3 regions of the Nesterenkonia halobia genome follow, and region 3 is predicted to be linked to each of the others. Evidence: riboswitches for the same ligand, from Rfam matches in the RefSeq annotation. Region 3 holds a riboswitch; each other region holds the start of a gene.
The links. A riboswitch is a leader RNA that binds a small molecule or an ion and turns the genes downstream of it on or off. The one in region 3 is predicted to bind S-adenosylmethionine.

Region 1: it holds a riboswitch for S-adenosylmethionine, as region 3 does, so the genes downstream of both, ABD652_RS01095 (nitrite/sulfite reductase) here and ABD652_RS12325 (methionine ABC transporter ATP-binding protein) in region 3, are expected to answer to the same signal.
Region 2: it holds a riboswitch for S-adenosylmethionine, as region 3 does, so the genes downstream of both, ABD652_RS00885 (O-acetylhomoserine aminocarboxypropyltransferase/cysteine synthase family protein) here and ABD652_RS12325 (methionine ABC transporter ATP-binding protein) in region 3, are expected to answer to the same signal.

What each region holds. Positions count from the first base shown of each region.
Region 1 covers NZ_BAAAYG010000002.1:60,166-70,066, forward strand. The annotation lists gene ABD652_RS01070 (DNA-methyltransferase) at 1-103, shown strand, start outside; gene ABD652_RS01075 (ABC transporter ATP-binding protein) at 100-948, shown strand; gene ABD652_RS01080 (ABC transporter permease) at 954-1,643, shown strand; gene ABD652_RS01085 (ABC transporter permease) at 1,640-2,302, shown strand; gene ABD652_RS01090 (ABC transporter substrate-binding protein) at 2,325-3,275, shown strand; SAM riboswitch class I at 3,363-3,473, shown strand; gene ABD652_RS01095 (nitrite/sulfite reductase) at 3,479-5,206, shown strand; gene ABD652_RS01100 (phosphoadenylyl-sulfate reductase) at 5,203-5,961, shown strand; gene cobA (uroporphyrinogen-III C-methyltransferase) at 5,961-6,740, shown strand; gene ABD652_RS01110 (FAD-dependent oxidoreductase) at 6,737-8,203, shown strand; gene ABD652_RS01115 (nuclear transport factor 2 family protein) at 8,360-8,734, opposite strand; gene ABD652_RS01120 (glutamyl-tRNA reductase) at 8,748-9,901, opposite strand, start outside.
Region 2 covers NZ_BAAAYG010000002.1:13,583-23,483, reverse strand. The annotation lists gene ABD652_RS00900 (alpha/beta hydrolase) at 20-691, opposite strand; gene ABD652_RS00895 (SGNH/GDSL hydrolase family protein) at 903-1,820, shown strand; gene metX (homoserine O-acetyltransferase MetX) at 1,845-2,960, opposite strand; gene ABD652_RS00885 (O-acetylhomoserine aminocarboxypropyltransferase/cysteine synthase family protein) at 3,148-4,527, opposite strand; SAM riboswitch class IV at 4,657-4,773, opposite strand; gene ABD652_RS00880 (hotdog fold thioesterase) at 5,012-5,614, shown strand; gene ABD652_RS00875 (phenylacetate--CoA ligase family protein) at 5,620-7,011, shown strand; gene ABD652_RS00870 (TetR/AcrR family transcriptional regulator) at 7,029-7,679, shown strand; gene paaA (1,2-phenylacetyl-CoA epoxidase subunit PaaA) at 7,795-8,820, shown strand; gene paaB (1,2-phenylacetyl-CoA epoxidase subunit PaaB) at 8,879-9,184, shown strand; gene paaC (1,2-phenylacetyl-CoA epoxidase subunit PaaC) at 9,181-9,901, shown strand, end outside.
Region 3 covers NZ_BAAAYG010000012.1:23,283-33,183, forward strand. The annotation lists gene ABD652_RS12315 (MetQ/NlpA family ABC transporter substrate-binding protein) at 1-15, opposite strand, end outside; gene ABD652_RS12320 (methionine ABC transporter permease) at 129-791, opposite strand; gene ABD652_RS12325 (methionine ABC transporter ATP-binding protein) at 791-1,666, opposite strand; SAM riboswitch class I at 1,673-1,769, opposite strand; SAM riboswitch class I at 1,964-2,059, shown strand; gene ABD652_RS12330 (ABC transporter ATP-binding protein) at 2,072-2,959, shown strand; gene ABD652_RS12335 (aliphatic sulfonate ABC transporter substrate-binding protein) at 3,078-4,142, shown strand; gene ABD652_RS12340 (ABC transporter permease) at 4,142-4,951, shown strand; gene ABD652_RS12345 (GntP family permease) at 4,974-6,488, opposite strand; gene ABD652_RS12350 (CoA-acylating methylmalonate-semialdehyde dehydrogenase) at 6,655-8,136, opposite strand; gene mmsB (3-hydroxyisobutyrate dehydrogenase) at 8,235-9,203, opposite strand; gene ABD652_RS12360 (LysR family transcriptional regulator) at 9,393-9,901, shown strand, end outside.

The DNA.
Region 1 (9,901 bases), on a different contig from region 3:
CGAGGTGCATCCGATCGATCCGGAGCGGAGCTCCGGCACGGGGACGGACGGACGGAGCCTGCCGCTCGGACCGCCCGCCGCGGGACAGGAGGCGCCGTCGTGATCGAGTTCCGTCAGGTGTCGAAGACCTACTCCGACGGCACCGCCGCCGTGGAGGACTTCAGCCTCACCGTGCCCTCGCACACCACCACAGTGCTGCTGGGCTCCTCGGGCTGCGGCAAGACCACGCTGCTGCGGATGGTCAATCGCATGGTCGAGCCCACGGCCGGCTCGGTGCGCATCGACGACGTCGACGTCGGCACTGTGCGGCCGGTGGCGCTGCGGCGCAGCATCGGCTACGTCATGCAGAACTCCGGGCTGATGCCGCATCGTCGCGTGGTCGAGGACATCGCCACCGTGCCGCGGCTGAACGGCGTCCCGCGGGCCGAGGCCCGCCGGCGCGCGATGGAGCTGATGGAGGTCGTCGGCCTCGATCCGCAGCTCGCCCGGCGCCATCCCGGCCAGCTCTCCGGCGGCCAGCAGCAGCGCGTGGGCGTCGCTCGCGCGCTGGCCGACGACCCGAACATCCTGCTGATGGACGAGCCCTTCGGCGCCGTCGACCCGCTGGTGCGACTCGAGCTGCAGCGGGAGCTGCGCCGGCTGCAGGACGACCTGCGCAAGACGATCGTCTTCGTCACCCACGACATCGACGAGGCGCTGGCGCTCGGCGACCAGATCGTGGTCCTCCGGCCCGGCGGCCGCACCGCCCAGACGGGCACGCCGCGCGAGCTCGTCGAGGCGCCCGCCGACGACTTCGTCTCCCGCTTCCTGGGGCTCGGCGCGGGGCGGCGGAAGCTCCGCGCCGCGCCGCGTCCCGGCGGGGGACAGGTGGTCACCGACGACGCCGGCCGGCCGCTGGGCGTGCTCGACGACGCCGACGGCGGGCCCTCCGCCGGCGCCGGGGAGTGACCGCCGTGCAGTGGATCCTGGAGAACCTCCCGCAGATCCTGGAACTGACCGTCGACCACCTGCTGCTCACCGTCCCGGCGGTGCTCGCGGCCTTCCTGCTGGCGCTGCCGCTGGGCCGGCTCGCCGTGCGGCTGCCGCGGCTGCGCGAGGCGCTGGTCGGCGGCATCGGACTGCTCTACGCGATCCCCTCGCTGCCGCTGTTCATCGTGCTGCCGCTGATCCTGGGCACCAGCATCCGGGAGCCGGTGAATGCGGTGATGGCGCTGACGCTGTTCGGTCTGGCGCTGATGGTGCGCTCGGCCGCCGACGCCTTCGGCTCGGTGGAGGAGGACGTGCGGCTGGCCGCCGTCGCCGTCGGGCACTCCGCCGCCGGCCGCTTCCTGACCGTCGAGCTGCCGCTGGCCGGCCCGGCGCTGCTGGCGGGGCTGCGGGTGGTCTCGGTCTCGACGATCAGCCTGGTCAGCGTCTCGGCGGTGCTGGGCATCACCAGTCTCGGCTCGCTGTTCACCGATGGCTTCGAACGTGGCATCGTCGCCTCGATCGTCGCCGGCATCGTGATGACCGCCGTGCTGGCGCTGGTGCTGGATCTGCTGCTGGTCGCCCTCGGCCGGGTGCTGATGCCCTGGCGGCGGCCGGCGCCGCGCCGTGCCGGCTCCCGAGAGGCGGCGCGGGCCGCGGAGCGGGGCGCGGCATGACCCCGCTGCTGGAGGCGCTGGACTGGGTGCTGACCGCCGACTCCTGGACGGGGCCGGGCGGACTCGGCGTCCGCGCCGGCGAGCACCTGCTCTACTCGCTGCTCGCCGTCGGGCTCTCGGCGCTGGTCGCGCTGCCGGCAGGGCTGTTCATCGGCCATACCGGCCGCGGCCGGGGGATCGCCGTGGTCAGCACCGGAGTCACGCGGGCGCTGCCCACGCTGGGGGTGATCACCCTGGTGGCGCTGGCCGCCGGGATCGGACTGACCGCTCCGATGGTCGCCTTCATCGTGCTGGCGGTTCCCTCGATCCTCGCCGGCGCGTACTCCGGCGTCGAGGCGGTGGACCCGCAGGTCGTCGACGCCGCCCGCGCCCAGGGGATGAGCCCGCGGCAGGTGCTGCTCGGCGTGGAGGTGCCGCTGGGCCTGCGGCTGATCCTCGGCGGCGTGCGGCTGGCGACGCTGCAGGTCGTGGCCACGGCGACGCTGGCCGCCTACGTCGGCGCCGGGGGCCTCGGCCGGCCGCTGTTCCTGGGCCTGCGCAACCACGACTATGCCATGATGCTGGGAGCGTCGATCGTGGTGATCCTGCTGGCCGTCGTGCTCGACGCGCTGTTCGCCCTCGGGCAGCGCCTGCTCGCCCGCCGGCCCGGCATCGCCTGATCCACCAGGAAGGGGAACGACTATGAACCATGCCTCGCCTCGCAGCACCCGTCTCCGCGGCAGGACGGCGAGCATCACCTCGCTGGCGACCGCCGCGCTGCTGGGCCTGACCGCCTGCTCCTCCTCGGATCCGCTGGCCGAGGGCGACGACGGCGGCGGGGGAGCGGGCGACGGCTCGGCCCTCGTCGTCGGCTCGCAGCAGTACTACTCGAACACGATCATCGCCGAGCTCTTCGCCCAGCGGCTCGAGGCCGAGGGCCACGAGGTCGAGCGCGAGTTCGAGATCGGACAGCGCGAGGTCTACATGCCCGAGGTCGAGTCCGGCGCCATCGACCTCTTCCCGGAGTACGCGGGCAACTTGCTGCAATACCTGGACTCGGAGGCCGAGGCCGCCACGCGCGAGGAGATCCTCGCCGGGCTGGAGGAGGCCCTGCCCGAGGGCGTCGAGACGCTGTCCGCCGCCGAGGCCACCGATCAGGACTCCTACGTGGTCACTGCCGAGTTCGCCGAGGAGCACGACCTGTCCAGCGTCGGCGACCTCGCCGACGTCGACGGCGGGGTGCGCATCGCGGCCAACTCCGAGTTCGCCACCCGGCCCTACGGGCCCGAGGGGCTGGAGGAGGTCTACGGGGTCGACGCCGAGGTGGTGCCGGTGGAGGACTCCGGCGGGCCGCTGACGGTGCGCGCGCTGACCGACGGCGACGCCGACGTCGCCGACATCTACAGCGCCGACCCCACGATCGAGGAGAACGACCTGGTCGTGCTCGACGATCCCGAGGAGCTGGTCCCGCCGCAGCCGGTGGTCCCGCTGGCCTCCGAGGCCGTCGGCGAGCAGGCGCGCGCGGCCGTCGAGGACGTCACCGCCGAGCTCACCAGCGAGGAGCTGCTGGCGCTGAACGGGCGCAGCATCGACGAGCAGGCCGCGGCCGAGGACATCGCCGCCGACTGGCTCGCCGAGAAGGACCTCGACTGAACACATGAACATTCATGACGATATGTGACATGTCGTCTTCTCTTCCTCCGGGGACCTGCAGTAGCGTGGGGCCCTGAACAACAGAATGACCCATCCAGAGCGGCTGAGAGATCTGGCTCGACGATGCCGCAGCAACCCGGATGACGTCCCTGCCGAGCAGGGCTTCGTGCCGGGTGCTAACGCCAGGACCGATGGAGGATCCATTGAGCACTGACGTGCCCGCGAAACCCGCAGCGCCCCGCCCGACCAAGCGCCCCAACGGGCAGTGGAAGGTCGACGGCACCGACCCGCTGAACCACAACGAGGAGTTCAAGCAGGAGGACAACGGCCTCAACGTGCGTCGCCGCATCGAGGAGGTCTACTCCAAGCAGGGCTTCTCCTCGATCTCGAACGACGACCTGCGCGGCCGCTTCCGCTGGTGGGGGCTGTACACCCAGCGGCGTCCCGGCGTGGAGGCCGGCGCGCACAACTCGCTGCCGCCCGAGGAGGTCGACGACGAGTACTTCATGCTGCGCGTGCGCATCGACGGCGGCGGGCTGAGCACCGAGCAGCTGCGCGTCGTCGGCGAGGTCTCCCGGGACTTCGCCCGCGACACCGCCGACGTCACCGATCGGCAGAACGTGCAGCTGCACTGGGTCGCCGTCGAGGACGTCCCGGAGATCTGGCGCCGGCTGGAGGCAGTCGGCCTGCACACCACCGAGGCCTGCGGCGACACCCCGCGGGTGATCCTCGGTTCGCCGGTGGCCGGGATCTCGGCCGACGAGGTCATCGACCCCACGCCGGTCATCCGCGAGATCTCCGACCGCTACATCGGGGATCCGGAGCTGGCGAACCTGCCGCGCAAGTACAAGACCGCGATCACCGGCCACCCCAGCCAGGACGTGGTCCACGAGATCAACGACTGCTCGCTGGTCGGCATCGACCACCCCGAGCACGGTCCCGGCTACGACCTGTGGGTCGGCGGCGGGCTGTCCACCAGCGCCCGGCTGGCCGAGCGGCTCGGCGCCTTCGTGACCGAGGAGCAGGCCGCCGAGGTCTGGCACGGGGTCACGCGGATCTTCCGCGACTACGGCTACCGCCGGCTGCGCAACAAGGCCCGGCTGAAGTATCTGATGGCCGACTGGGGCCCGGAGGAGTTCCGGCGCGTGCTCGAGGAGGAGTACCTCGGCTATGCGCTGTCCGACGGTCCGGCTCCGCCGACGCCGAACGTCCCCGGCGACCACATCGGCGTGCACCGGCAGAAGGACGGGCTGAACTACATCGGCGCCGCGCCGACCGTCGGACGGGTCTCCGGCACGCTGCTGGTGCAGCTGGCCGACCTGCTCGAGGTCCACGGCTCGGCCCGGCTGCGCACCACGCCGTTCCAGCACCTGGTGATCCTCGACGTCGCCGACGAGCACGTCGCGGCGGTGCAGGCCGGACTCCGTGAGCTGGGCCTGGACCCGGCGCCGTCGGTGTTCCGCCGTTCGACCATCGCCTGCACCGGCATCGAGTTCTGCAAGCTGGCCATCGTCGAGACCAAGGCCAACGCGGCCACCGCCGTCGGCGAGCTCGAGGAGCGGCTGGCCGACGTCGCCGAGCAGATGCCGCAGCGGCTGACGCTGCACATCAACGGCTGCCCGAACTCCTGCGCCCGCATCCAGACCGCCGACATCGGCCTGAAGGGCCAGCTGCTGCCCGACGGCGACGGCGGCAAGTCGCCCGGCTATCAGGTCCATCTGGGCGGCGGGCTGACCTCCGAGCAGCGTGACGACCCGGGACTGGGCCGGACGGTGCGCGGGCTCAAGGTCACCACGGAGGAGCTCGTCGACTATGTCGAGACGCTGGTCCGCCGCTTCCTGGCGGAGCGGACCGCCGGCGAGACCTTCGGCCAGTGGGCCCACCGCGCCGACGAGGAGCGCCTGCAGAAGGAGGAGGTGACCGCCGCATGAGCGCCGCGACCGACCGCGCCTGCGCCGTCGCCGAGGCGCCCGTCGACGTCGACCGACTCCGTGCGCTGGCCGCCGAGGGGGCCGAGACCCTGGGCTGGGAGGCCTCCGCCGAGGAGGTCATCGCCTGGGTGGGCGAGCACTTCTCCGTCGAGGACCTGGCGGTGGCCTGCTCCATGGCCGACGCCGTCGTGCCCTCGCTGGTGGCCGACCAGTTCCCCGGCGTCGACGTGCTCTTCCTGGAGACCGGATATCACTTCACCGAGACGCTGGCGACCCGCGACGAGGTCGCGCGCCAGCTCGACGTGACCGTCGTCGACGTCACCCCGAAGCTCAGCGTCGCCGAGCAGGACGCCGCGCACGGCAAGGACCTCTTCGCCAGCGATCCGGCGGCCTGCTGCCGGATGCGCAAGGTCGAGCCGCTGAACGACGCGCTGGCCGGGTACCGCGTCTGGTTCTCCGGCGTGCGCCGCGAGGAGGCCCCGACGCGGCTGAACACTCCGCTGGTGACCTTCGACGAGGCCCACGGGCTGATCAAGGTCAACCCGCTGGCCACCTGGCGCCACGAGGACCTGGTGGACCACTCGGCCCGGCGGCGGCTGCCGGTGAACCTGCTGCGCGACAACGGCTACCCATCGATCGGCTGCAAGCCCTGCACCCGACCGGTCGCGCCGGGGGAGGACCCCCGGGCCGGCCGCTGGTCGGGCAGCGGCAAGATCGAGTGCGGCATCCACACCGCCGCCGCGACGGAGAGCTGATGAGCACCGGACACGTCGCCCTGGTCGGCGGCGGGCCGGCCCCGAGCGAGCTGATCACCGTGCGCGGCCGCGAGCTGCTGACCGCCGCCGACGTCGTCGTCGCCGACCGGCTGGGCCCGCGGGGCCTGCTGGACGAGCTCGGCGCGGACGTCGAGGTCGTCGAGGTCGGCAAGGAGCCCGGTCGGCAGTCGGCCACGCAGGACGAGATCAACGAGCTGCTCGTCGACCGCGTGCGGGCCGGCCGCCGGGTGGTGCGGCTGAAGGGCGGCGATCCCTATGTGCTGGGCCGCGGCGGCGAGGAGCGCGAGCACTGCCGCGCCCACGGCGTCGACGTCGAGGTGGTCCCCGGCATAACCTCGGCCTCCGCGGTGCCGGCGGCCGCCGGGATCCCGCTGACCCATCGCGGGCTGGCCCGCGGCTTCACCGTGATCACCGGCCACGAGGATCTGGACGTGGTGCCGCGCTCGGCGCAGCACACGCTGGTGATCCTCATGGGAGTCTCCACGCTGCCGCGGGTGAGCCGCCAGCTGATGGCCGACGGCCACGACCCCGAGACGCCGGTGGGCGTGGTGGAGTCCGGCGGGACCGAGGCGCAGCGCGTGACGCTGGGTCGGCTGCACAGCATCGCCGAGACCGCCGCTCAGCGGCAGGTGGCCAACCCCGCAGTGATCGTCGTCGGGCAGGTGGTCACCCTCGCCGACGACTGGACCGACGAGACGACCGGCGCGACGACGCCCCCGCGACCCGCTTCCGACACGAAGGACGGACACAGACCATGACTGCTGAGAACCTGACCGCCGCGTCCGAGTTCATCCCCGACGCGGCCCGCCGCATCGCTGTGATCGGCTCCGGACCCGCAGGGGTCTACGCCGCCGACAACCTGGCCCGCTCCGAGGGCGGCGAGGCGCTGGCGATCGACCTCTTCGACCGCTACCCGACGCCCTTCGGGCTGATCCGCTACGGCGTCGCGCCGGACCACCCGCGCATCAAGGGCATCGTCAAGGCCCTGCACAAGGTGATGGAGCGCGACGGCATCCGCTTCATCGGCAACGTCGACTACGGCACCGACATCACGCTCGAGGAGCTGCAGCGGCATTACGACGCCGTCGTCTTCGCCACCGGCGCCGTCGACGACGCCGCGCTGAACATCGAGGGGATCGACCTCGACGGCTCCTTCGGCGCGGCAGATTTCGTCTCCTGGTACGACGGCCACCCCGACTACCCGCGCGAGTGGCCGCTGGACGCCACCGAGGTCGCAGTCATCGGCAACGGCAACGTCGCCCTGGACGTCGCCCGGATGCTCTCCAAGCATGCCGACGACCTGCTGACCACCGAGATCCCGCAGAACGTCCACGAAGGGCTGAAGGCCTCGCCGGTGACCGACGTGCACGTCTTCGGCCGGCGCGGTCCGGCCCAGGTGAAGTTCACCCCGCTGGAGCTGCGCGAGCTGGCGCACTCGAAGGACGTCGACATCGTGCTGCACCCGGAGGACTTCGAGTTCGATGAGGGGTCCGACGAGTCCATCAAGTCGAACAACCAGGTCAAGACCATGGTCAACACGCTGACCAACTGGCTGGTCGAGCAGGACGAGCGCGAGGAGGACCCGGACCACCAGCCGGCCTCGCGGCGGCTGCACCTGCACTTCCTGCAGTCGCCGACCGAGATCCTCGCCGGCGAGGGCGAGGACGCCGGGAAGGTCGCCGGCATCCGCATGGAGCGCCAGGAGCTGGACGGCACCGGCAACGTGCGCGGCACCGGCGAGTTCCTCGACTACCCCGTGCAGTCGGTCTACCGCGCCGTGGGCTACTTCGGCTCGCCGCTGGCCCACGTGCCCTTCGACGCCGACCGCGGCGTGATCCCGAACGAAGCCGGTCGGGTGCTGGACGAGGACGGCGCCGCAGTGCCCGGGGTCTACTCCACCGGCTGGATCAAGCGCGGCCCGGTCGGGCTCATCGGCCACACCAAGGGCGACGCGATGGAGACCGTCGCCTGCCTGCTCGAGGACCTCCCGCAGCTGCCCGGCCGCGGGACCGCCGCCGGGGACGTCGACGTCGTCGAGGTGCTGGAGTCCCGCGGCGTGCAGACGACCTCCTGGGCCGGCTGGCTGCAGCTGGACGACCATGAGCGCGGGCTCGGCGAAGAGGCCACGGCGGACGGTCCCGTCGAACGTGAACGGGTGAAGATCGTCCCCCGCGAGGACATGGTCGAGGTCTCCCGGCAGAGCGCCCGCGTCACCGTCTGAGCGGCGCGGCGGGCGTCACCGGCCGGACGCTCCGACCGACCGGGCCGGGGTGCTCGATCCATCGAGAGGGCGATCTGTGCAGGTTCCCCACGGCACCGCCGTGAGTTTCCTGCACAGATCGCCCTCTCGATGTTTCACCAGGCTGTCGGCGCGTCCTCAGGGCGTGGCCGTCTGCTGGTACAGCACCAGGCGAGGCACCCCGTCGAGGAAGCGGTAGGTGCTGGTCATCTGCGCCCGGAAGGGCTCCCGGCCGGCGCGCGTCGCCTCGGCACGGTAGACCAGCGCGGCGACGTCGCGGCCCAGATCCAGCGCGCGCGGCTCGGCCAGCGCGTAGCCGTCCCACGGCGGCGCGCCGTCGAGCGAGGCGACGACGGCGTCGCGGTCGAGGATCGAGCCGTCGACCAGGACCATCAGCCCGTCCGGGGTCATCAGGGTCCCGAAGTGGGCGCCGCCGCGCTGCGCGCAGAGGGCGCGCCATCCGGCGTGCTCGACCTCCAGCAGCGTGGTCAGCAGGTCGTCGGCGCGCGTCATGCCGACGAACGTATCAGGAGGCCTGCGCCTCGGTCAGCCGCTGGGCGACCTCGAGCCGCTCGACCTGGAACTCGCCGGGGCTGTGGTGCCGGCAGAAGCCGCCGTCGGGGACCTTCTGCAGGTGGGCCGCCATCTGGGCGAGCTCTGCGGCGGAGAACTCCTCGGCGCGGCGGCGCTTGGCCGGCTGGCGCCGCTCGGTCTCCTCGCGCGAGCCCACCTCCAGGCCGAAGAGATCCTCCAGGGCCTGGACGTAGTCGTCGGAGCGGCCCTCGGCGGCCATCTCGCGGGCCCGGACCGTGGGGGTGTGCAGCAGCTTGCGCACGATCCGCCGGGCGGCGAACTCGACCTCCTCAGCGGCGGCCGTGCAGCCGTGCTGCTTGCGGACCTTCTCCATCTCGCCGTCGAGCAGCTGCTGGGTGTGCTTGCGCAGCGCGACGATCGCGTCGTCGGCGGTGCGGCGGCGCCGTTCCTCGAGGTACTCCCGGACCGAGGCCTGCACGACCTCGCGCGCCTGCTCCACCGAGTTCTCGGTCTCCTGCGGCGCGGCCATCTTCACCGACTCCAGGGTGATCAGCTCGACGTCGTCCAGCTCGGCGACCTCCGGGGTGAAGTCGTGGGAGAGCGCGAGGTCGATGACCGTCAGCGGACGGTCGCGGCCGTCGTCGCCGACGCCGGCCAGCCGCCGGATCTCGTCGGCGGTGATCTGCCGGTTGCCGCCCGAGCAGCCGACGATCACGTCGGCGCCGGCGAAGGCCGCCGGCAGCTCCTCCATGGCCAGCGCCCGGGCCCCGCCGCCGCGCTCGGCGACGAACTGCCCGGCGCGTCCGGAGCCGGAGAAGACCGAGATGTCGGAGACGCCGCGCTCCTGCAGCTGGGCCAGCGCGGTGCCGGCGTAGGCGCCGGTGCCGATGAGCACCACGGAGGCCCCGGGGTAGAAGGCGGCGCCGTCGCCGTGCAGATCGCCGGCGACGTCGAGGGCGACCGAGACGATCGAGCGGCCCCTGCTGCCCAGCGCCGTGCGGGCGCCGACGTCCTTGGCGGTGCGGGTGGCCGATTCGAAGAGCCGGGTGAGGGTGCCGTTGACGGTGCCGGCCTCCTGGGCCTCGGCCAGCGACTTGCGCACCTGGCCGGCGATCTCCCGCTCGCCCACCACGGCGGAGTCCAGTC
Region 2 (9,901 bases), on a different contig from region 3:
GCGGGCGGCGTCGGCGTCGTCAGCGGCGGGCGGTGCGCGCCGGCTTGAGCACCATGTGGGTGAGGAACTCGCCGACGTGGGAGATCTCCTGCGGCACCACGCCGTGGCCGGCGCCGGCGTAGAGGACCTTGGTCAGGTTCGCGTGCTCGGTGGCCCACCGGTGGGTGTGGTCGACGGCGGCGGCCGGGATGATCGGGTCCTCCTGGTCGCGCCCCCAGAAGAACGGGACCTGCGCGGCCGCGAGCGCCTCGTCGTCGACGGCGGCGGCGACCCGCTCGTCCTCGCCCGGGTCGAGGACGAATCCGGAGAGGCCGACGACGGCGGCGAGCTGGTGCGGACGGGTGCGCAGCAGCGTCGTCGCCACGGCCATGCCCTGGGAGAAGCCCAGCAGCGTCACCGAGAGGTGCTGGTCCTGCACCGACTCGATCCAGGACCACACGTCCTCGGCGGCCTGCAGCACCTCGGCGGAGTCGTAGCTCAGATCCTGGGGATCCAGGGCGAACCAGCCGTACCCGGGCCCGGCCGTCTGCGGCCCCCGCAGCGAGGCGTAGGTGAACTCCTCGGGCAGATTCGGCACCAGGCCGAGGAGGTCGTGCTCGTGGGATCCGTAGCCGTGCAGCAGCACGACCAGGTGGGTGTCGCGGCGCTCGTCGGGCTCGCGGGACCAGACGACGACGGGCTCGGGGTTCATCGGCGGGGACTCCTCGGGTCAGGCTCGGTCGGGACCAGGACGGATCGGACGCGCCGTCGACGCATCCGGCGGTCCATGATCTCATCCCCCGGCGATGACTCGGCGGTCGGTGTGGGAATACGACCGTATTCCCACCCGAGCCGCGGACTCATCGCGGGGCGGCGCCGCCGTCGGGCCGCTGGTCGCGGGCGGGGCGGCGCCGCCGTCGGTCATGGAACTCCAGGGGCGGCTCCGGCAGAATGAAGGCGTGCACTCGTCAGAACTCCACCACCCCGCAGATCATGACTCCGCACCCGACGCCGCGCACTCCGCGGCGGACCATCGGCACCCCTGGAGCCGCTACGTCGCGCTGGGCGACTCCTTCACCGAGGGCATCGGCGACCCCGACGAGTCCCGCCCCGGATACCACCGCGGGTGGGCCGACCGGATGGCCGAGGAGCTCGCGGCCGGAACGGCCGACTTCGCCTATGCGAACCTGGCGGTGCGCGGCAAGCTGATCGCCCAGATCCGCGACGACCAGATCGCCCCGGCGCTGGACCTCGCGCCGGATCTGATCACCCTCTGCGCCGGCGGCAACGACGTCATCCGACCCGGCGGCGACCCCGACGAGACCGCGCGCACGCTGGACACCATGGTGCAGCTCCTGGCGACCACCGGCGCGACGCTGCTGCTGTTCACCGGACCGGACGTGCGCGAGACTCCGGTGGTCGGCTCCGTGCGCGGCAAAGTGGCGATCTACAACGAGAACGTCCGCACCGTCGCGGCCCGGCACGACGCCGTCGTCGCCGACATGTGGGCGCTGCGCAGCCTGACCCGTCCGGAGATGTGGGACGAGGACCGGCTGCACTTCTCCCCGCTGGGGCACCACACCATCGCCGCGATGGCGCTGGACACGCTGAACGTCGAGCACGACCTCGAGCCGCTCGAACCGCGTCCGACGCCCGAGCGCAGCTGGCGCGAGGCGCGCGCCGACGACGCCGTCTGGGCCCGGCACCATCTCTTCCCCTGGGTGCTGCGGCGGCTGCGCGGCCGATCCTCCGGCGACGGGGTCACCGCGAAGCGCCCCACCTATGAGCCGCTCTTCGGCGGGGCGATGCCGCCGGGCGGGTCGGCGGCCCAGGGCGACTGACCGCCCGGCGGACGCCGGACGGTGCTACAGCCGCAGCGTCTCGCGCAGCGGCTCGGCGATCTGGTCGGGGCTGGTGAGGAACCCGTCGTGGCCGATCGGCGAGGAGATCATGTGCACTCCCCCGGCGCCGGGCAGCAGCTCGGCGAGCCGATGCGACTGCTCGGGGTGGTACAGCCGATCCGAGTCCACTGCCGCGACGAACGGCGTCGCCGTCACCTGTCGCAGCGCCGCCGCCGCGCCCCCGCGGCCGCGGCCGACGTCGTGGCCGGCCAGCGCCTCGGTGAGCAGGATGTAGGCGTTCGGGTCGAAGCGCGAGACCAGCTTGCGCGCCTGGTGGTCCAGATAGGACTCCACCTGGAAGCGCCCGCGCGGTCGGCGCGAGGATCCGAAGGGGTCCTCGTCACCCTGGTGCTCGCGCCCGAAGCGGGCGGAGAACTCGGTCTCGGTGCGGTAGGTGATGTGCGCGATCCGCCGGGCCAGCCCGAGCCCGGCCTCCGGCCAGGGGCCGGTGTAATAGTCGCCGCCGTCGTAGTGCGGGTCGTTCTCGATCGCGGCGACCTGAGCCTGGGCGAAGGCGATCTGCTCGGCCGTCGACTCGGCCCCGCAGGAGAACACGCCCACTCCGGCGACGCGGTCCGGGAAGCTCGCCGCCCATTCCAGCGCCCGGGCTCCGCCCATCGAGCCGCCGAGGACCGCGTGGAAGCGCTCGATGCCGAGCTGGTCGGCCAGCCGGGCCTCGAGCTGCACGGAGTCGCGGATCGTGGTGTAGGGGAAGCGCGAACCCCACGGGCGACCCTGCGGGTCGGCCGAGGCCGGTCCGGTGGAGCCGTAGCAGCCGCCGATCATCGCCGGCGAGACGACGAACCAGCGGTCGGTGTCGACGGCGCGGCCGGGGCCGACCAGCCCCTCCCACCAGCCGGCCTCCGGGTCGGCCTCGTTGGCGGCGACGTGGGTGTCGCCGGTGAGCGCGTGCAGCACCAGCACCGCATTGGAGCCGTCGGGCGCGAGCTCTCCCCAGGTCTCGTAGGCGATCGAGACCTGCGGCAGCCGCCCGCCGGTCTCGAAGGTGTGGGCGCCGACGTCGACGACGGCGAGCGCGCCGTCGGGTCGAACGGTCGTGGTCGGCACCTGGGCGGTCATCGGCTCGGGGGCTCCTGAAGGTCGGGGATCCCGCGGATCCGTGCAGTCGTCGCTGCCGCGGCGGTCGCGGTCGTCGCAGTCGGACATGGTGTGCTCGTCGGCCCGGCCTCGACGCCGAGGGCCCGGCCCGCGGCACCGTGAGGGTGCCGGCGGACCGGGCCGTCGTCGTCGACGCGCCGCGCCGGGGTCAGCCGACCGGGGTCGGCTCCGTCGACTCGGCCGGGGCCTCGGCGCCGCCGGAGGCGGCCGCGGCGAGGGCCTGGTCGAGGTCGGCGAGGATGTCGTCGATGTGCTCGAGGCCCACCGAGAGGCGCACCAGGCCGGGGACGACTCCGGCGGCGGCCTGCTCCTCCTCGGTCAGCTGACGGTGCGTGGTCGAGCCCGGGTGGATCGCCAGCGAACGGACGTCGCCGACGTTGGCGACCAGCGAGTGCAGCTGCAGTCCGTCGACGACCGCCTGACCGACCTCCGCGCCGCCCTCGACCTCGAAGGCCAGCACCGAGCCGACGCCCTTGGGCAGGTACTTCCGCGCCCGCTCGTGCCAGGGGCTGGACTCCAGGCCCGGGTAGCTCACGCGCGTCACCGCCGGATGGTTCTCCAGGTACTCCGCCACCGCCTCGGCGTTGGAGACGTGGCGCTCGATGCGCAGGCTCAGCGTCTCCAGACCGAGGTTGATCTCGAAGGCGTTGTGCGGCGAGAGCGACGGGCCCAGGTCGCGCAGCAGCTGCACGCGCGCCTTGAGGATGTAGGACAGGTTGACCCCGAAGATCCCGTCGACGCCCAGGTCCCGGCCGAAGACGATGCCGTGGTAGCTCTCGTCCGGCTCGTTGAAGCCCGGGAAGCGCTGCGGGTTCTTCGTGTAGTCGAAGTTCCCGGAGTCGATGATCACGCCGGCGATCGCCGTGCCGTGGCCGCCCAGGAACTTGGTCGCCGAGTGGACGACGACGTCGGCGCCGTGCTCGATCGGCCGGATCAGGTACGGGCTGGTCAGCGTGTTGTCCACGATCAGCGGGGCCCCGTGCTCGTGGGCGATCGCCGCGACGGCCTCCAGGTCGAGCACGTCGCCGCGCGGGTTCGCGACGACCTCGCCGAAGAAGGCGCCGGTGTTCTCCCGCGTGGCCGCCCGCCAGGACTCGACGTCGTCGGGGTCCTCGACGAAGGTGACCTCGATGCCGAACTTGGGCAGGGTGTGCTTGAAGAGGTTCTGCGTCCCGCCGTACAGCGACGGCGAGGCGACGACGTGGCCGCCGGTCTCGACGACGTTCAGCAGCGCGATCGACGCCGCGGCCTGGCCGGAGCCGACCGCGAGCGCGCCGACGCCGCCCTCGAGCGCGGCGATCTTGTTCTCCACCGCCTCGACGGTGGGGTTGGTCAGCCGGGAGTAGATCGGGCCGAGCTCCTCCAGGCCGAAGCGCTTCCCGGCGGTCTCGGCGCTCGGGAAGACGAAGGAGGTGGTCTGCTGGATCGGCAGCGCCCGCGCGCCGGTGACGGGGTCCGGCTCGACGCCGGAGTGGATCTGCTGGGTCTCGAAGCTCCAGGTGGGAGCGGTGTTCTCAGTGCTGCTCATCGAGCTCTCCGTTCAATGCGGTCGTGGCGACAGGGACCGGAACGGAGGCGCCGCCCGCGCTGCGGGCGAGAGAACCTGCCATGCGGCCCTGTCGAAGGACATGAGGTGGGCCGCACTGTGTCGTGTGATGGCCCGCGCTTGCCCCGCCGGAATCCCGACGAAGCCTGGTCGTCACCCGGGGCACCCCACCGCGAACTGGAGGGTTGCCGGCCAGCAAACCGGGGTTTCACGCTGGCACTCTTGACCTGGTCATCAGTCTGCCCGCGCGAGGCCGAAAGGGCAAGTCCCCGCCGGGAGACCGGCGCAGAATCTCAGGATGTGGACCCTCCCGCCGGCGGGCCGTGCACTCGACGCCGGTGATCTCCGCCCCCGGCGCCCGACGACCCGCCCCGCCCGCCTCCACGGATGTGCTTGACATCACACACCCTCCAGTGCTTGAGTTTATTTACCGACCAATCGGTCTATAAATCGTGAGGAGCCTGTGATGCCCGAGCCCGCCCACCCCGAGCGGCCGTCGCCGACGGCCACGGTCGAGCCGCCGGACGCCGCAGGACCCTCCGCGCCGAGCGCCTCCCCGCGAGGCGTGCCGATGCCCGACGACGGGCCGCGCCACCGCATGCTGGAGACGGATCGATGCGCGGGATGGCTGGGCGCCGAGGTGCTCCTCGCCGAGCCCGGCCGCGCCCGCCTGGCCATGACGCTGCGGCCGGAGATGACCAACGGCTTCGCGATCGCCCACGGCGGGATGATCTTCGCCCTGGCCGACACATGCTTCGCGATGGCATGCAACCACCCGGATCAGGACGACGGCACCGTCACCGTCGCCTCCGGCGCCGACATCACCTTCCTGCGTGCGACGCGCCCCGGCGACGAGCTGGTCGCCGAGGCCGTGGAGGTCGCACGCACCGGACGCAGCGGCGTCTTCGACGTGACGGTCACCTGCGACGACGAGCCCGTCGCCGTCTTCCGCGGCCGCTCGCGCACTGTGCCGGCGCCCTCCGCCGCACCCGCCGACCCTGCCGACCCTGCCGGCCCTGCCGGCCCTGCCGGCGCCGACCGCACCGCCCAGACCCCCGGAGAGAAGTGATCCCCATGGCCTCCCCCTCCCGTGCCGCCGACTCCTCCCCCGCGACCGCCCCCGAGACCCCCTCCCGCCCGGCGGAGGTCGACCCCGAGTCGACGCGCCGCGACCCGGCCTCCCCCGACCCGGAGGAGCTGTACAGCCGCGCCGAGATCGAGGAGCTGCAGCTGACCCGGCTGCAGCAGACCGTCCGGCACGCCTACGAGAACGTCCCCGCCTACCGCGCGCTCTACGACGCCCACGGCGTCGGCCCGGACGACCTGCAGTCGCTGGAGGATCTGGCGAAGTTCCCCTTCACCGACAAGGAGTTCCTGCGCGCGGCCTACCCGTTCGAGGCCTTCGCCGTCCCGCGGGAGCAGATCCGCCGCCTCCACGCCTCCTCCGGCACCACCGGCCTGCCGACCGTCGTCGGCTATACCGACGAGGACCTCGACACCTGGGCCACGCTGCTCGCCCGCTGCCTGCGGCACTCCGGCGTCCGCCCCGGCGACCTGGTGCACAACGCCTACGGCTACGGGCTGTTCACCGGCGGCCTCGGCGCCCACTACGGCGCCGAGAAGCTGCAGACCACCGTGGTGCCGATGTCCGGCGGCCAGTCCGAGAAGCAGGTCCAGCTCATCCGCGACTTCCGCCCGCGGGTCATCCTCTGCACGCCGACCTACCTGCTCACCCTGGCCGACGCCTTCCGCGACGCCGGCATCGATCCGGCCGAGACCTCCTTGGAGGTCGCCGTGCTCGGCGCCGAGCCGTGGACAGAGCAGATGCGAGAGGAGATCGAGCGGACCTTCGCGCTGCGCGCCTGCGACATCTACGGACTCTCCGAAGTGATGGGGCCCGGCGTCGCCGGCGAGTCGGCCGCCCGGCAGGACGGCTCGACGATCTGGGAGGACCACTTCCTGCCGGAGATCATCGACCCGCTCGACGAGCACCCGCTGTCCACCGGCGAGGACGGCGAGCTCGTCTTCACCACGCTGACCAAGCAGGCGCTGCCGATCATCCGCTACCGCACCCACGACCTGACCCGCTTGCAGCCCGGCACGGACCGGCCCGGCCACCGGCGCATGGGGCGCATCACCGGCCGCTCCGACGACATGATCATCCTGCGCGGCGTGAACCTCTTCCCCTCGCAGATCGAGGAGATCGCCCTGGAGCTCGAGGCGCTCTCCCCGCACTTCCAGCTGCGGCTCAGCCGGCCGGAGACGATGGACCGGATGACGGTGCGCATCGAACGACGCCCCGAGACCGCCGCCGAGGCGGCCGCGGCGGCCGGCGTCGAGCTGGCCCGCCGCATCAAGGTCTCCGTCGGCTCCAGCTGCGAGGTCTGCGTGGAGGAGCCGGGCACGCTGGCCCGCTCCTCGGGCAAGCTGCGCCGGATCCACGACCAGCGCCCGCGCTCGGGCTGACGGCTAGGCTGGGAGTCATGCCCGAGATCGCGACCACCGCCGCCGAGGACTCCGACCGTAGCACCGAGGCCGCCCGCGTCGGACGCCGCGGCCGCCCCGGCTACGACCGCGAAGGCCTGATCCGCGTCTGCGTCGAGGCCTTCAACCGGCACGGCTACGAGGCGACGTCGATGGGCGTCCTGGCCCGGGAGCTCGGCATCTCGAAGTCGGCGATCTATCACCACGTCTCCTCCAAGGAGGAGATCCTGGACATCGCGCTGAGCCGCTCGCTGGCCGAGCTCGAACGCGTCGTCTCCGAGGCCGAGTCCCGCGGAGCGCCCGCCGTCGCGGAGCTCGAGGAGATCATCCGCGGCTCGGTGGCGGTCCTGACGGCCTCGCTGCCGCACGTCACCCTGCTGCTGCGACTGCGCGGCAACTCCGAGCTGGAGATCCGCGCGCTGCAACGGCGCCGCGAGATCACCCTGCGCATCGCCGAGCTGATCCGCCAGGCCCAGGATGACGGGGACCTGCGGGACGACGTCGACGCCCGCACCGCCTCACGACTGGCGATGGGCATGGTGAACTCCATCGTCGACTGGTACCGCCCCACGGACGACCACTCCGACGAGACGCTGGCCGAGATGGTCACCGGCCTGCTGCTGACGGGGCTGCGCGCTCCGCGGAGCTGACCGCCCCACCCTCGCTCTCGCTTCACTCCTACTCTCGCTCTGTGTTGACCATCACACGCATCCTGCTATACTGAACGAACGGTCGGTAATTAATGCGACGGAATCGAGGTTGACCATGCCGCACCCGAGCACTGCGCAGGACTCCCACGCCGCCCCGCTGCGCCTGGCGGACGCGTCCGACGCCGACGCGGCGGCCGAGGAGGCCGAGGCCGGGCAGGCCCGCTTCGACGAGCTCATCGCCGAGGACTCCCGCATCGAGCCGCGCGACTGGATGCCCGCGGACTACCGGAAGTCGCTGGCGCGGCAGATCTCCCAGCACGCCCACTCCGAGATCATCGGCATGCAGCCGGAGGGCAACTGGATCACCCGGGCCCCCAGCCTGAAGCGCAAGGCCATCCTGATGGCGAAGGTCCAGGACGAGGCCGGCCACGGCCTCTACCTGTACTCGGCCGCCGAGACGCTGGGCACCGCTCGCGAGACGTTCTACGACCAGCTCTACACCGGCCGGGCGAAGTATTCGTCGATCTTCAACTACCCCGCCCGCACCTGGGCGGACATCGGCGCGATCGGCTGGCTGGTCGACGGCGCGGCGATCACCAACCAGGTCCCGCTGTGCCGCGCCTCCTACGGCCCCTACGGCCGAGCCATGGTGCGCGTCTGCAAGGAGGAGTCCTTCCACCAGCGCCAGGGCTGGGAGATCCTGCACACCCTCTCGCACGGCACCGACGAGCAGCATCAGATGGCCCAGGACGCCGTCGACCGCTTCTACGGCCCGGCGCTGCAGATGTTCGGCCCGCCCGACACCGACTCGCCGAACTCCCAGCAGTCGATGGCCTGGAACATCAAGCGCTTCACCAACGACGAGCTGCGCCAGCGCTTCGTGGACATGATCGTCCCGCAGGCCGAGGCGCTCGGACTGACCCTGCCGGACCCGGATCTGGCGTGGAACGAGGAGCGCGGCCACTACGACTTCGGCGAGCTCGACTGGGACGAGTTCTTCGCCGTGCTCAAGGGCCAGGGACCGCTGAGCAGCCAGCGCCTGGAGCACTATCGACGCGCCCGCGACGAGGGCGCCTGGGTGCGCGAGGCCGCCGCGGCCTACGCCCGCCGCCAGGCCGCCGCCGAGCCGGTCGGCGCCTGACCCCTCCTCCGCCGCCTCCGGGCCGACGTCGGCCCGCCGTCCATGAAAGGCGAGACCCATGACTTCCGAGCACTCTGCAGACGCCGGCGGCTGGCCGCTGTGGGAGGTGTTCATCCGCACCGCCCGCGGACTCTCCCACGTCCACGCCGGCTCGCTGCACGCCCCTGACGCCAGCATGGCGGTGCGCAACGCGCGTGACCTCTACACCCGACGCAACGAGGGCACCTCCGTCTGGGTCGTGCCGGCCGAGGCGGTCACCGCCTCCGACCCCGACGCCAAGGGCAGCTTCTTCGAGTCCCCGCAGGGCAAGAGCTACCGCCACGCGACGTATTACACGGCCTCCGAGGGGGTGAAGCACCTGTGAGCTTCGCATCCCACGACTCGGCGACCCGACAGTCGCAGGGCGAGGCGATCACCGCCGAGGAGGTGGCGGCCTCCGGCGCCGTCGCCGACGAGGACACCGCCCGCTATGCGCTGATCCTCGGCGACGACGCCCTGATGCTCGCCCAGCGCCTCTCCGCCTGGATCTCGCGCGCCCCGGAGCTGGAGGAGGACGTCGCCCTGGGCAACATCGCCCTCGACCTGCTGGGCCATGCCCGCTTCCTGCTGACCTATGCCGGCACCGCCTGGCACCGGACCGAGGACGACCTGGCCTACTTCCGGGACGAGGAGGAGTTCCGCTCCTGCCGGCTCGTCGAGCAGGAGAACGGCGACTTCGGCCGCACCATCGCCCGGCAGCTGATCGTCAGCATCTTCCAGCACGAGGTGTACAGCCGCCTGGTCCGCTCGACTGATGAGACGCTGGCCGCGATCGCCGACAAGGCCCTGAAGGAGGTCGCCTACCACCAGGACCATGCGATCCAGTGGACCCTGCGCCTGGGCCTGGGCACCGAGGAGTCAGCCCGTCGCCTGCAGGCCGGGCTGGACGAGCTCTGGGCCTCGGTGGAGGAGCTCTTCATCGACGTCGACCCGATCCCGCGGCTGGCCTCCGTCGCCGTGGCCCCCTCGACGCTGCGCGAACCGACGATGGCCCGCCTCGGCGAGATCATCGAGCAGGCCGGACTCCGGATCCCCGAAGTCG
Region 3 (9,901 bases):
CAGCAGGTGAGACATGGGGATGCTTTCGTGTCAGAGGTGCGGTGAGCCGTCGACGCGTCGGGCCGATCACGCCGGACGGCGGAGGGAGGGGGCCGGAGGCGGGCTCCGGCGGGCGGGGAGCCGAGCGGTCAGACCCGCTTGTCGGCCAGCCGGGAGAGTCGGCCGCCGCCCCATTGGACGAGGCTGACCAGGGCGAGCATCAGCACGATGGCCACCAGCATCACTGCGGTCTCATACCGGTAGTAGCCGTAGCGGATGGCGAAGTCGCCGATCCCGCCGCCGCCGACCAGCCCGACCATCGCCGAGTAGGAGATGAAGCTGACCGTGGTGATGGTGATCGAGCCGATGAGGCCGGGCCGGGCGTCGACCAGCAGCACGTTGCGGATGATCTGCCGGCGCGTCGCCCCCATCGCCCGGGAGGCCTCCACGGCGCCGGTGCCGAGCTGACTGATGTTCTGCTCGACCAGCCGGGCGAAGTACGGGATCGCGTTGACCGTCAGCGGCACGATGGCCGCGGCGGTGCCGACCGTGGTGCCGACGATCAGCCGGGTGAACGGGATGATCGCGATGAGCAGGATCAGGAACGGGAAGGAGCGCACGGCGTTGACCAGCCCGCTGACCACGGCATGGCTGCGCGGCGACGGCGCGATCCCGCCCGGGGCGTGGACGAATAGCCACACGCCCAGCGGCGTGCCGAGCAGCACCGCCAGCGGGATGGCGACCCCGATCATCACGAAGGTCTCCAGCAGGGCCTGGACCAGCTCGGGCTGCAGTTCGAGGATGCGCTGCATCAGCCGACCACCTCCGACAGCTGGTGCGAGTCGTGCGCGGCGGCCTGTTCCGTCTGCTCCGCGCGATCCGTCTGCTCCGGCGCGGCGACGTCGGCCGCCGCGCGCCCGCCGCGGTCGACGCGGATGCCGCCGCCGGCGAGATACTCGCCGATGGCGGTGCGCGGGGCGAAGTCCTCACGGTCCAGCTCGGCGGCCGGGAACCGCTCGACGACGCGGCCGTCCTCCATGACGGCCACATGATCGGCCAGGGCCTTGATGACCTCCATCTCGTGGGTCACGATGACCACGGTGATCCCCAGGTCCCGGTTCACGTCGGCGAGGTACTGCAGCACCGTCGCCGTCGTCGCCGGGTCCAGGGCCGAGGTCGGCTCGTCGCAGAGCAGCACCTGCGGCCGCGTGGCCAGCGCCCGGGCGATCGCCACGCGCTGCTTCTGTCCGCCGGAGAGCTGGGCCGGGTAGGTCTCAGCACGGTCGGCGAGGTCGACGATGGCCAGCGCCTCGGCCACGCGCCGGCGGCGCTCGGCCTTCTCGGAGACTTCGGCGAACTTCAGCGACAGCTCCACGTTCTGCGCGACAGTCAGATTGTTCACCAGGTTGAAGCCCTGGAAGATCATCCCGATGTGGTGGCGCGCACGGCGCAGCGCTTCGCCGTCGAGGGCGGTGAGCTCCGTGCCGGCGACGTGCACCGCGCCGGCGGTGGGGCGCTCGAGCAGGTTGATGTTCCGCAGCAGCGTCGACTTCCCCGCGCCGGAGAAGCCGATGATGCCTTGGATGCTCCCCTGCGGGATCTCCAGGCTGACGGCGTCGACGGCGCGGATCGGATCCTCACCCCGTGCGGCGGGGAAGGTCGTGGACACATGGCGCAGTGAAATCATGGGCATTCTCCATCGGTCCTGGCGGTAGCACCCGGCGCGGCGTGGCCTTCCCGGGTTGCTGCGACGTCGTCGAGCCAGATCTCTCAGTCGCTCTGGATGGTGGCTGGGCTCAACTGTACGGGCCGGTGATGAACACTCGTCAAATCTGTGCAGAGTGTTCATGTCACAGTTCGTCAGATGAGCCTCCCCCGGCGGGGGCGACCGGGAGCGTCTGCGGCGGCAGAAGATGTCGCCGGATGTCTCACATCGTGGGCGCGCTTTGGTCCCGGCGCGTCGGGCCTCGTACGGTGAATCGCGTATCCATCCCGAGCGGCCGAGAGATCTGGCTCGACGACGCCGCAGCAACCCGGGTGCTTCTGTCACGCCGGGTGCTACCGCCAGGACCGATGGGAGCGTGAATCCTCCATGACGACGTCCGCACCTGCCCTCGCGACGCCCCGCGCCGAGCGTCCCGCCGAGGCCGAGTCGCCCGCCGCCCGTCCGGGCACGACGGCCGAGTCCGCCCGCCGCTCGCTGCCGGTGGATCTGCAGGCCGTCGGCCGGCGCTTCGGCGAGCGCACTGTGCTGCGCGACGTGGACGTCGCCCTGCGTCCCGGCGAGGTCGTCGCGGTCCTCGGCGCCTCCGGCTGCGGCAAGTCCACGCTGCTGCGCGCCGTCGGCGGTCTCGACGCCGGCCACGACGGCCAGGTGCTGATCGACGGCGACCCGGTGAAGCCCTTCGACGAGCGCACCGCCGTCGGGTTCCAGGAGCCGCGGCTGCTGCCCTGGCGCTCGATCCGCCGCAACGTCGCCCTGGGACTGCCGCGCGGCGTGTCCCGGGCCGAGGGCCGCGAGCGCGTCGACGAGCTGCTGCGGCTGGTCGGGCTGGCCGAGCGGGCGGAGCTGCGTCCGCGCGAGATCTCCGGCGGCATGGCCCAGCGCGCCTCGCTGGCCCGGGCGCTGGCGCGTCGGCCCGGGGTGCTGCTGCTCGACGAGCCCTTCGGCGCGCTCGACGCGCTGACCCGGCTGAAGATGCAGGACCTGCTGCTCGACGTCCACGCGCAGACCGGCACCACCGTGCTGCTGGTGACCCACGACGTCGACGAGGCCCTGCAGCTGGCCGACCGGATCCTGCTGCTCGGCGCCGACCCGGCCGAGGACTCCGACGGCGCCCCCGAGGGCGCGACAGTCTCCCGGCTGCTCGAGGTCCCGGGCGAGCGCCCGCGCGACCGCGCCTCGGCCGAGCTGGCCACGCTGCGCGGCGAGCTGCTCGCCGGCCTCGGCGTCTGGACCCACGACGTCAGGGACCCGTGACGAGCGAAGCTCGTCGCGGGCCACGTCGTGGACAGCCACGAGCACTGACGCTCCCCCTCCCCCGCGCGGCACCGCCTGCCCCTTGATGACACGACTGCACGAAAGGCCGTTCCCCACGATGAATCGTTCGCACCACGCCGCCCTCCGCACCACCCGGCTCGCCCGTGTCGTCGCCGCCGGCGCGGCGGTGACCGTCCTGGCCGCCGGCTGCGTGCAGGGCGAGGGGCCGTCCGACTCCGAGGACGGCGAGCTGGGCACGCTCACCCTCGACTTCGCGACCTACAACCCGCTGAGTCTGGTCATCAAGGAGCACGGCTGGCTGGAGGAGGAGCTCTCCGACGCCGGCACCGAGGTCGAGTGGGTCCAGTCCCACGGCTCCAACGACGCCAACGAGAAGCTGCGCGCCGAGGCGATCCAGGTCGGCTCCACCGCCGGTTCGGCGGCGCTGCTCGCCCGCGCCAACGGCGCCGCGCAGAAGACGATCCTCATCGAGAACCAGCCTGAGTGGTCGGCGCTGGTCGCCGGTCCGGACTCGGACATCGAGTCGATGGAGGACCTCGAGGGCGCCAGCGTGGCCGCCACGCTGGGCACCGACCCGTACTTCTTCCTGGTCCAGGCGCTGCAGCAGGCCGGGATGAGCGTCGACGACGTCGAGGTCCAGAACCTCCAGCACGCCGACGGCGCCACCGCGCTGTCCAACGGCGACGTCGACGCCTGGGCGGGTCTGGATCCGATCATGGCCGGTCAGGAGCAGGAGGGCGCCGAGCTCTTCTACCGGAACGTGGACTTCAACACCTACAGCGTCATCAACGCCACCGAGCCCTTCATCGAGGACCATCCGGACACCGCGCAGACAGTGGTCGACGTCTACGAGCAGGCGCGGCAGTGGGCGCAGGAGAACCCGGATCAGACCGCTGAGATCCTGGCCGAGTACGGCAACATCGAGACCTCGGTGGCCGAGCAGGTCATCACCGAGCGCACCACCTTCGACATCGACCCGGTGCCGGGCGAGGACCAGCGCGAGGTGCTCGAGGAGGTCGGCCCGATCTTCCTGGACACCGGCGACGTCTCCAGCCAGGAGGACATCGACCAGGCGCTGGAGACACTGTTCCACCCGGACTTCGCCGAGGACCGCGAAGCGACCGAGGCCGAGGGGACGACCTCCTCCGAGGGTGATCAGTGATGGCCGAGACCACGCAGGAACAGAACCAGGAGAGCACCCCGGCCCGGCTCCGCCGCGTCCCCGGCGGCCGGGTGGTCCTCGGCGCGATCGTGCCGCTGGTCCTACTGCTGGTCTGGTGGCTGGTCACCGACGTCCTCGGCCTCTTCTCCTCCGTGCAGCTGCCCGCGCCGCAGGAGGTCGTCGCCGCCGGCGTCGAGCTGCACCAGCGCGGCGAGCTGGGCCAGCACATCGCCATCTCGGTGCAGCGCGTGCTGCTCGGCTTCGGCATCGGCGCGGTGCTCGGCCTGGCGGTCGGCTCGCTGCTGGGGCTGTCGCGGATCGCCGACACGCTGCTGCAGCCGACGATCGGCGCATTCCGGGCGGTGCCCTCGCTGGCCTGGGTGCCGCTGCTGATCCTCTGGATGGGCATCTACGAGGACTCGAAAGTCACCCTCATCGCCATCGGCGCCTTCTTCCCGGTCTTCACCGCCGTCTACTCCGCCCTGCGGCATGTGGACCCGCAGCTGGTGGAGGCCGGCCGGGCCTTCGGCCTGCACGGGGTGCGTCTGCTGACCACCGTCCAGCTGCCGGCGGTGGTCCCCTCGGTGTTCTCCGGGCTGCGCCTGGCGCTGGCCCAGGCCTGGCTGTTCCTGGTCGCGGCCGAGCTCATCGCCTCCTCGATGGGCCTGGGCTTCGTGCTCACCGACTCGCAGAACACCGGCCGCACCGATCGGCTGCTGCTGGCGATCATCCTGCTGGCGGTCATCGGCAAGATCACCGATGCGCTGCTCGGACTGGTCGAGCGCCGGGCGCTGACGACCTGGGCGTAGGCCCGGCGAGGACGGTTCCCCGTCAGAACCCGCCGACGGCGAGGACCACGGGAATGAGCGCGGCTGTCACCAGAACGGGAATGACCAATGAGACGATGCCGACGTCCTTGTAGGACTCGCGATGGGTCATCCCGCAGACGATGATCAGTGTGATCACCGCGCCGTTGTGGGGCATGGAGTCCAGTCCGCCGGAGGCCATGGCGGTGATGCGGTGCATGGCCTCGAGGCTGATGTCCTGGTCCACGGCGAGCTGACGGAGATCATCGCCCAGCGCATTGAGCGCGATCGTCATTCCGCCGGAGGCCGACCCCGTCACTCCGGAGATCGTCGACGTCGACAGCGCCGTGGACGCCAGCGCGTTGCCGGTGACGCCGAATATGCCGTCACGGATCACCGTGAACGCCGCGAGGGACGCGATGACGGCGCCGTACCCGACTTCTGAGGCCGTGTTGAAGATCGGCAGCAGGGCCGACCGGGCACCTTCGGTCAGGCCCTGGAGCAACCACCGGACGTGTCGGAGATTCAGAGCCAGGATGCTCAGGATTGCCCCGACGAGGGCGATGAGCACCGCCCAGGTCCCGGCACGATCCTGCAGAGAGATCCCGCCGTATTCCTCGTCCTGCAGATGCCCCCAGTCCATGGCGGGGAAGAGCAGCGTGATGCAGCCGAAGTTGAGCAGGAACACCACCAGGATCGGGAGGAAGGAGACCACGTGATGAGCGGGAGTGAGCGTTTCGGCCGCCTCGTCCCCGGGCTCCTGCGCCCGGTCCTGCCGCGAAGCGTCGTCTCGCGCGAGGGCGGCTGTCTCGCCAACCCTCGCCGCGCCCGGGCCGGGCTTCGCCTGCGCATGTCTGGTCGGCGCGACGCCGCTCCTCTGCTCCTGTACCGTCAGATCGGCGAAATGCTCGCCTGCGGCCGCAAGCCGACGCTTGCGGTACTCCAGCCACAGCATGCCCAGGACGAAGATGCTCGTCCCGCCGAGGATGCCCAGACCGGGAGCCGCGAACGTCGTCGTCTGGAACGCCTGACCCGGAATGATGTTCTGCACCTGGGGAGACCCGGGGAGGGCTGTCATGGTGAATGTGAGCATGCCATGGGCGATCGCCCCCGGGATGAGTCGACGGGGGATGTCGGCGGCTCGGAACAACTCCCTGGCGAGCGGGTACATGACGAAGACGACCACGAAGACGCTGATCCCGCCGTACGTCAGCAAAGCGGTGGTAAGCACCGTGGCCAGGAGGGCCCGTCGCGGCCCCAACCACCGGGTGATCACGCGGGCGATGTCGGTGGCGTATCCGGCCATCGTCATCATGCGCCCGAAGATCGCTCCGGTGAGGAACATCGGGAAGTACCGACCGATGAAATCGGCCAACGCCGGCATGAACACCTCGGTGTAGTTGGCCAGGACCGGAGCTCCGGAGAGCATCATCGCGACCAGGGCGGCGATGGGCGCGGCGACCACGATGGTCACGCCGCGGTAGGCGAGGGTGATGAGCAGCATCAGGGAGACGAGGATGCCGATGAGTCCAAGAATCATGGGGGCCTCCTGGGATCAGTGGGACGCAGCACGACATCGCCCCGTGTATGGGTGAAGGTGCATTCCGGGGTCGGTCCCGTCCCCTGTGACCGGCCGGCGGAGCGGCTGGGCGATCAGCGGATCGTCGCCGACCGCCCAGCCGGAATCGAGCCCGCAGGGAGCAGGCTCAGTGCGTGGGGAATCCGAGGTCGACCTGAGACTCGCTCGACTCTGGCCAGCGGCTGGTGACGACCTTGCGCCGGGTGTAGAAGTTGAAGGCCTCCGGCCCGTACATGTGAGTATCTCCGAACAACGAGTCCTTCCACCCGCCGAAGCTGAACGCTCCCGCCGGAACGGGGATGGGCACATTGATCCCGACCATCCCCACCTCGATGTCGAACTCGAACTCCCGCGCCGTCTTGCCGTCTCGGGTGAACACCGCCGTGCCGTTCGCATAGCTATTGGCGTTGATCAGCTCCACACCGTCGTCGTAGCTGTCCACGCGCACCACGGAGAGGACAGGCCCGAAGATCTCGTCGTCGTAGACCTTCATGCCGGGGCGCACGTGGTCCAGCAGCGACGGCCCGATGAAGTACCCCTCTGCGGGCCCCCGCAGGTCCCGACCGTCGAGGATCACGGCAGCCCCCTCCTGGGCGGCACCGTCGACGTAGCCGGAGACGCGCTCCAGAGCCTCTTCGGTGATGAGCGGCCCCATCTCCGAGGCCGGATCCGTCCCGTCGCCGATACGGAGTGACTCTGCGCGTGCGCGGATACGCTCGACCAGTGAATCGGCGATGTCCCCGACCGCGACCACGACGGAGATGGCCATGCACCGTTCACCGGCCGAACCATAGGCCGCCGAGACGGCGGCGTCCGCCGCCGCGTCGAGGTCGGCGTCGGGCATGACCACCATGTGGTTCTTCGCCCCGCCCAGCGCCTGGACGCGCTTTCCATGCGCGGCGCAGGTGGAATAGATGTGCCGCGCGATCGGCGTGGATCCCACGAAGCTCACCGCGGCGACCGCCGGGTCGATCAGCAACTGGTCCGCGGCCTCTTTGTCTCCCTGGACGACGTTGAGGACTCCGTCGGGCAGGCCCGCCTCGCGGAAGGCCTCGGCGATCTGCAGCGCCGCCGACGGGGCTCGTTCGGACGGCTTGAGGATCACCGCATTGCCCGCGGCGATCGCGGTGGTGATCATCCACAGTGGCACCATCGCGGGGAAGTTGAACGGGGTGATGCATGCGACCACCCCCAGAGGCTGGCGCACCTGATGGACGTCCACGCCGGTGGCCACCTGTTCGGCGTACTCGCCCTTCAGGTGGTGCGTCAGTCCCGCGCAGAAATCGACGTTCTCCAGTCCGCGGGTGATCTCGCCCTCGGCGTCGGACAGCACCTTTCCGTGCTCGACGGTGATGGTCGCGGCCAGCTCGGCACGACGGTCCTCCAGGATCTGCCGCGCGCGGAACATGACCTGGGCCCGCTTGGTCAGGCCCACACGACGCCAGGAGCGTTGGGCCGCGGCGGCGACGTCGACGGCGTCGCGCACCTGCTGGCGATCGGCCAGCGCCACACGGCCGGTCGTCCTCCCCTGTGCGGGATTCGTCACCTCCGCGTGGCGCTGCGCGTGGGTGACGGCCTCCCCGCCGATGAAGTGTCCGACGGTGGGCAGCTCCTCATCCGCGGCGCCGACCGCAGCGTGCGCGCCAACATCCGTCGTGCAGTTCAGATCGTCAGTAGAGAGCATGTTGTTCGTCCGGGGAGTCATAGTCATCGAACCTCCTTCATCTCGGCTGCAGAAAGGGTGCGCTCTGCCGAAGCGGAGCCGGCGCCGGTCCATCCCGGCGCCCCGCCGTCGGGCGAGGCATACTTCACGATGAGCGAGCAGTCCTTGTCCGCCAGCCCTTCGTCGATCAAGCGGTCGAACTGGCGCTGTGCGAGCCGCGCGGCCTCCAGGGAGACTCCGGTCAGTACGCCGGCGTCGAGGGCCAGCGTGACGTCCTTGCGGGCGAGGTCCGCGCGGAACGTGGCGTCGTAATTGCGGTTGGACGCCGCCGAGTCGACGATCCCCGGCATCGGGTACCACGTCTGCTGCGCCCAGGAATGGCCGGACGAGACCGAGGCGATCTCCCAGAAGACCTGCGGGTCCAGGCCGAGCCGATCGGCCAGTTGAGAGCCCTCGGAGGCCGCCATCAGATTGATGAACAGCATCATGTTGTTGCAGATCTTCGCCGCAATGCCGGTCGTCTCCCCGCCGGCCACGATCGTCCTGCCGGCCATCGGCTCGATATGACCGACCGCCTCCTCGGACGCCTCGGGCGATCCGCCGACCATGAACGCCAACGTGGCGGTTTCGGCCCCGGAGACGCCGCCGGAGACCGGGGCGTCGACGAAGCGAAAACCGCGAGCCGCAGACGTGTCGTGACAGTGCTGGGATGTCTCGATGTCGACGGTGGAGCTGTCCACCAGCAGGGCCCGGGTGTCGGCAGTGGCCCAGATGCCGTCCTCTCCGCCGTAGACGGCGCGGACATGCTCGCCCTTGGGCAGCATGGTGAAGACTACGTCGGCACCGGCCACCGTTTCGGCGATGCTGCCGACGATGTCCACCCCGCGGGCGGCGGCCTCCGCGGCGGCCCCGGCGTCCAGGTCGAATCCACGGACGGTGTGCCCGGCCGCAACCAGGTTCGCCGTCATCGGACCGCCCATGTTGCCCAGACCGATCCATCCGTACGTCGTCATAGCTCCTCCTTCAAATGAGTCCGCCCGGCCGCTTCCTCGGGTCGGACGCAGTGACCGTCGCTGAGCGGAGGGACTCCGCATCGCCGACTGATGTGTCACGAATCACACTAAGGAGGCATCGACCGCCACTCAATGCACAGAAGGAAGGGAACATTGCACCCCGGATGTGCGTTCATGCACACTCAGGGCATGACGCGACTCTCCGGACCTGCCGCACACGACCTGCCGCCCGGAACCGAAGGGCTGGCAAGCCACCTCGACGAGCTGATGACCTTTCTAGCCGTCGCGCGACTCGGTCGGTACACGGCCGCCGCCGACGCTCTGTCGATCAACCATTCGACAGTGTCGCGTCGCATTGTCGGACTCGAGAATGCGCTGGGCGGTCGCCTGCTGAGCCGCTCCCCCGCCGGCTGGGAGATGACCGCTCTGGGCCAGCGAGCTCTCTCTGCCGCCGAGCGCATCGAAGAGGCGTTGGCCGACCTCGTCGACGACGGCGACGGGAACGCCCGCATCTCCGGGGTCGTGCGCATCGGATCGCCCGACGCCTTCGCCGTCCAGGTGGCGACGCCGGCGCTGTCCGAGCTCCAGGATGCGCATCCGAATCTCGCCGTGGAACTCATCAGTGCCACCCAGCGCGCCCGGCAGAACCGTTCGGGGCTGGACCTGGAGATCGTCGTCGGACGTCCGCAGCTCCATCG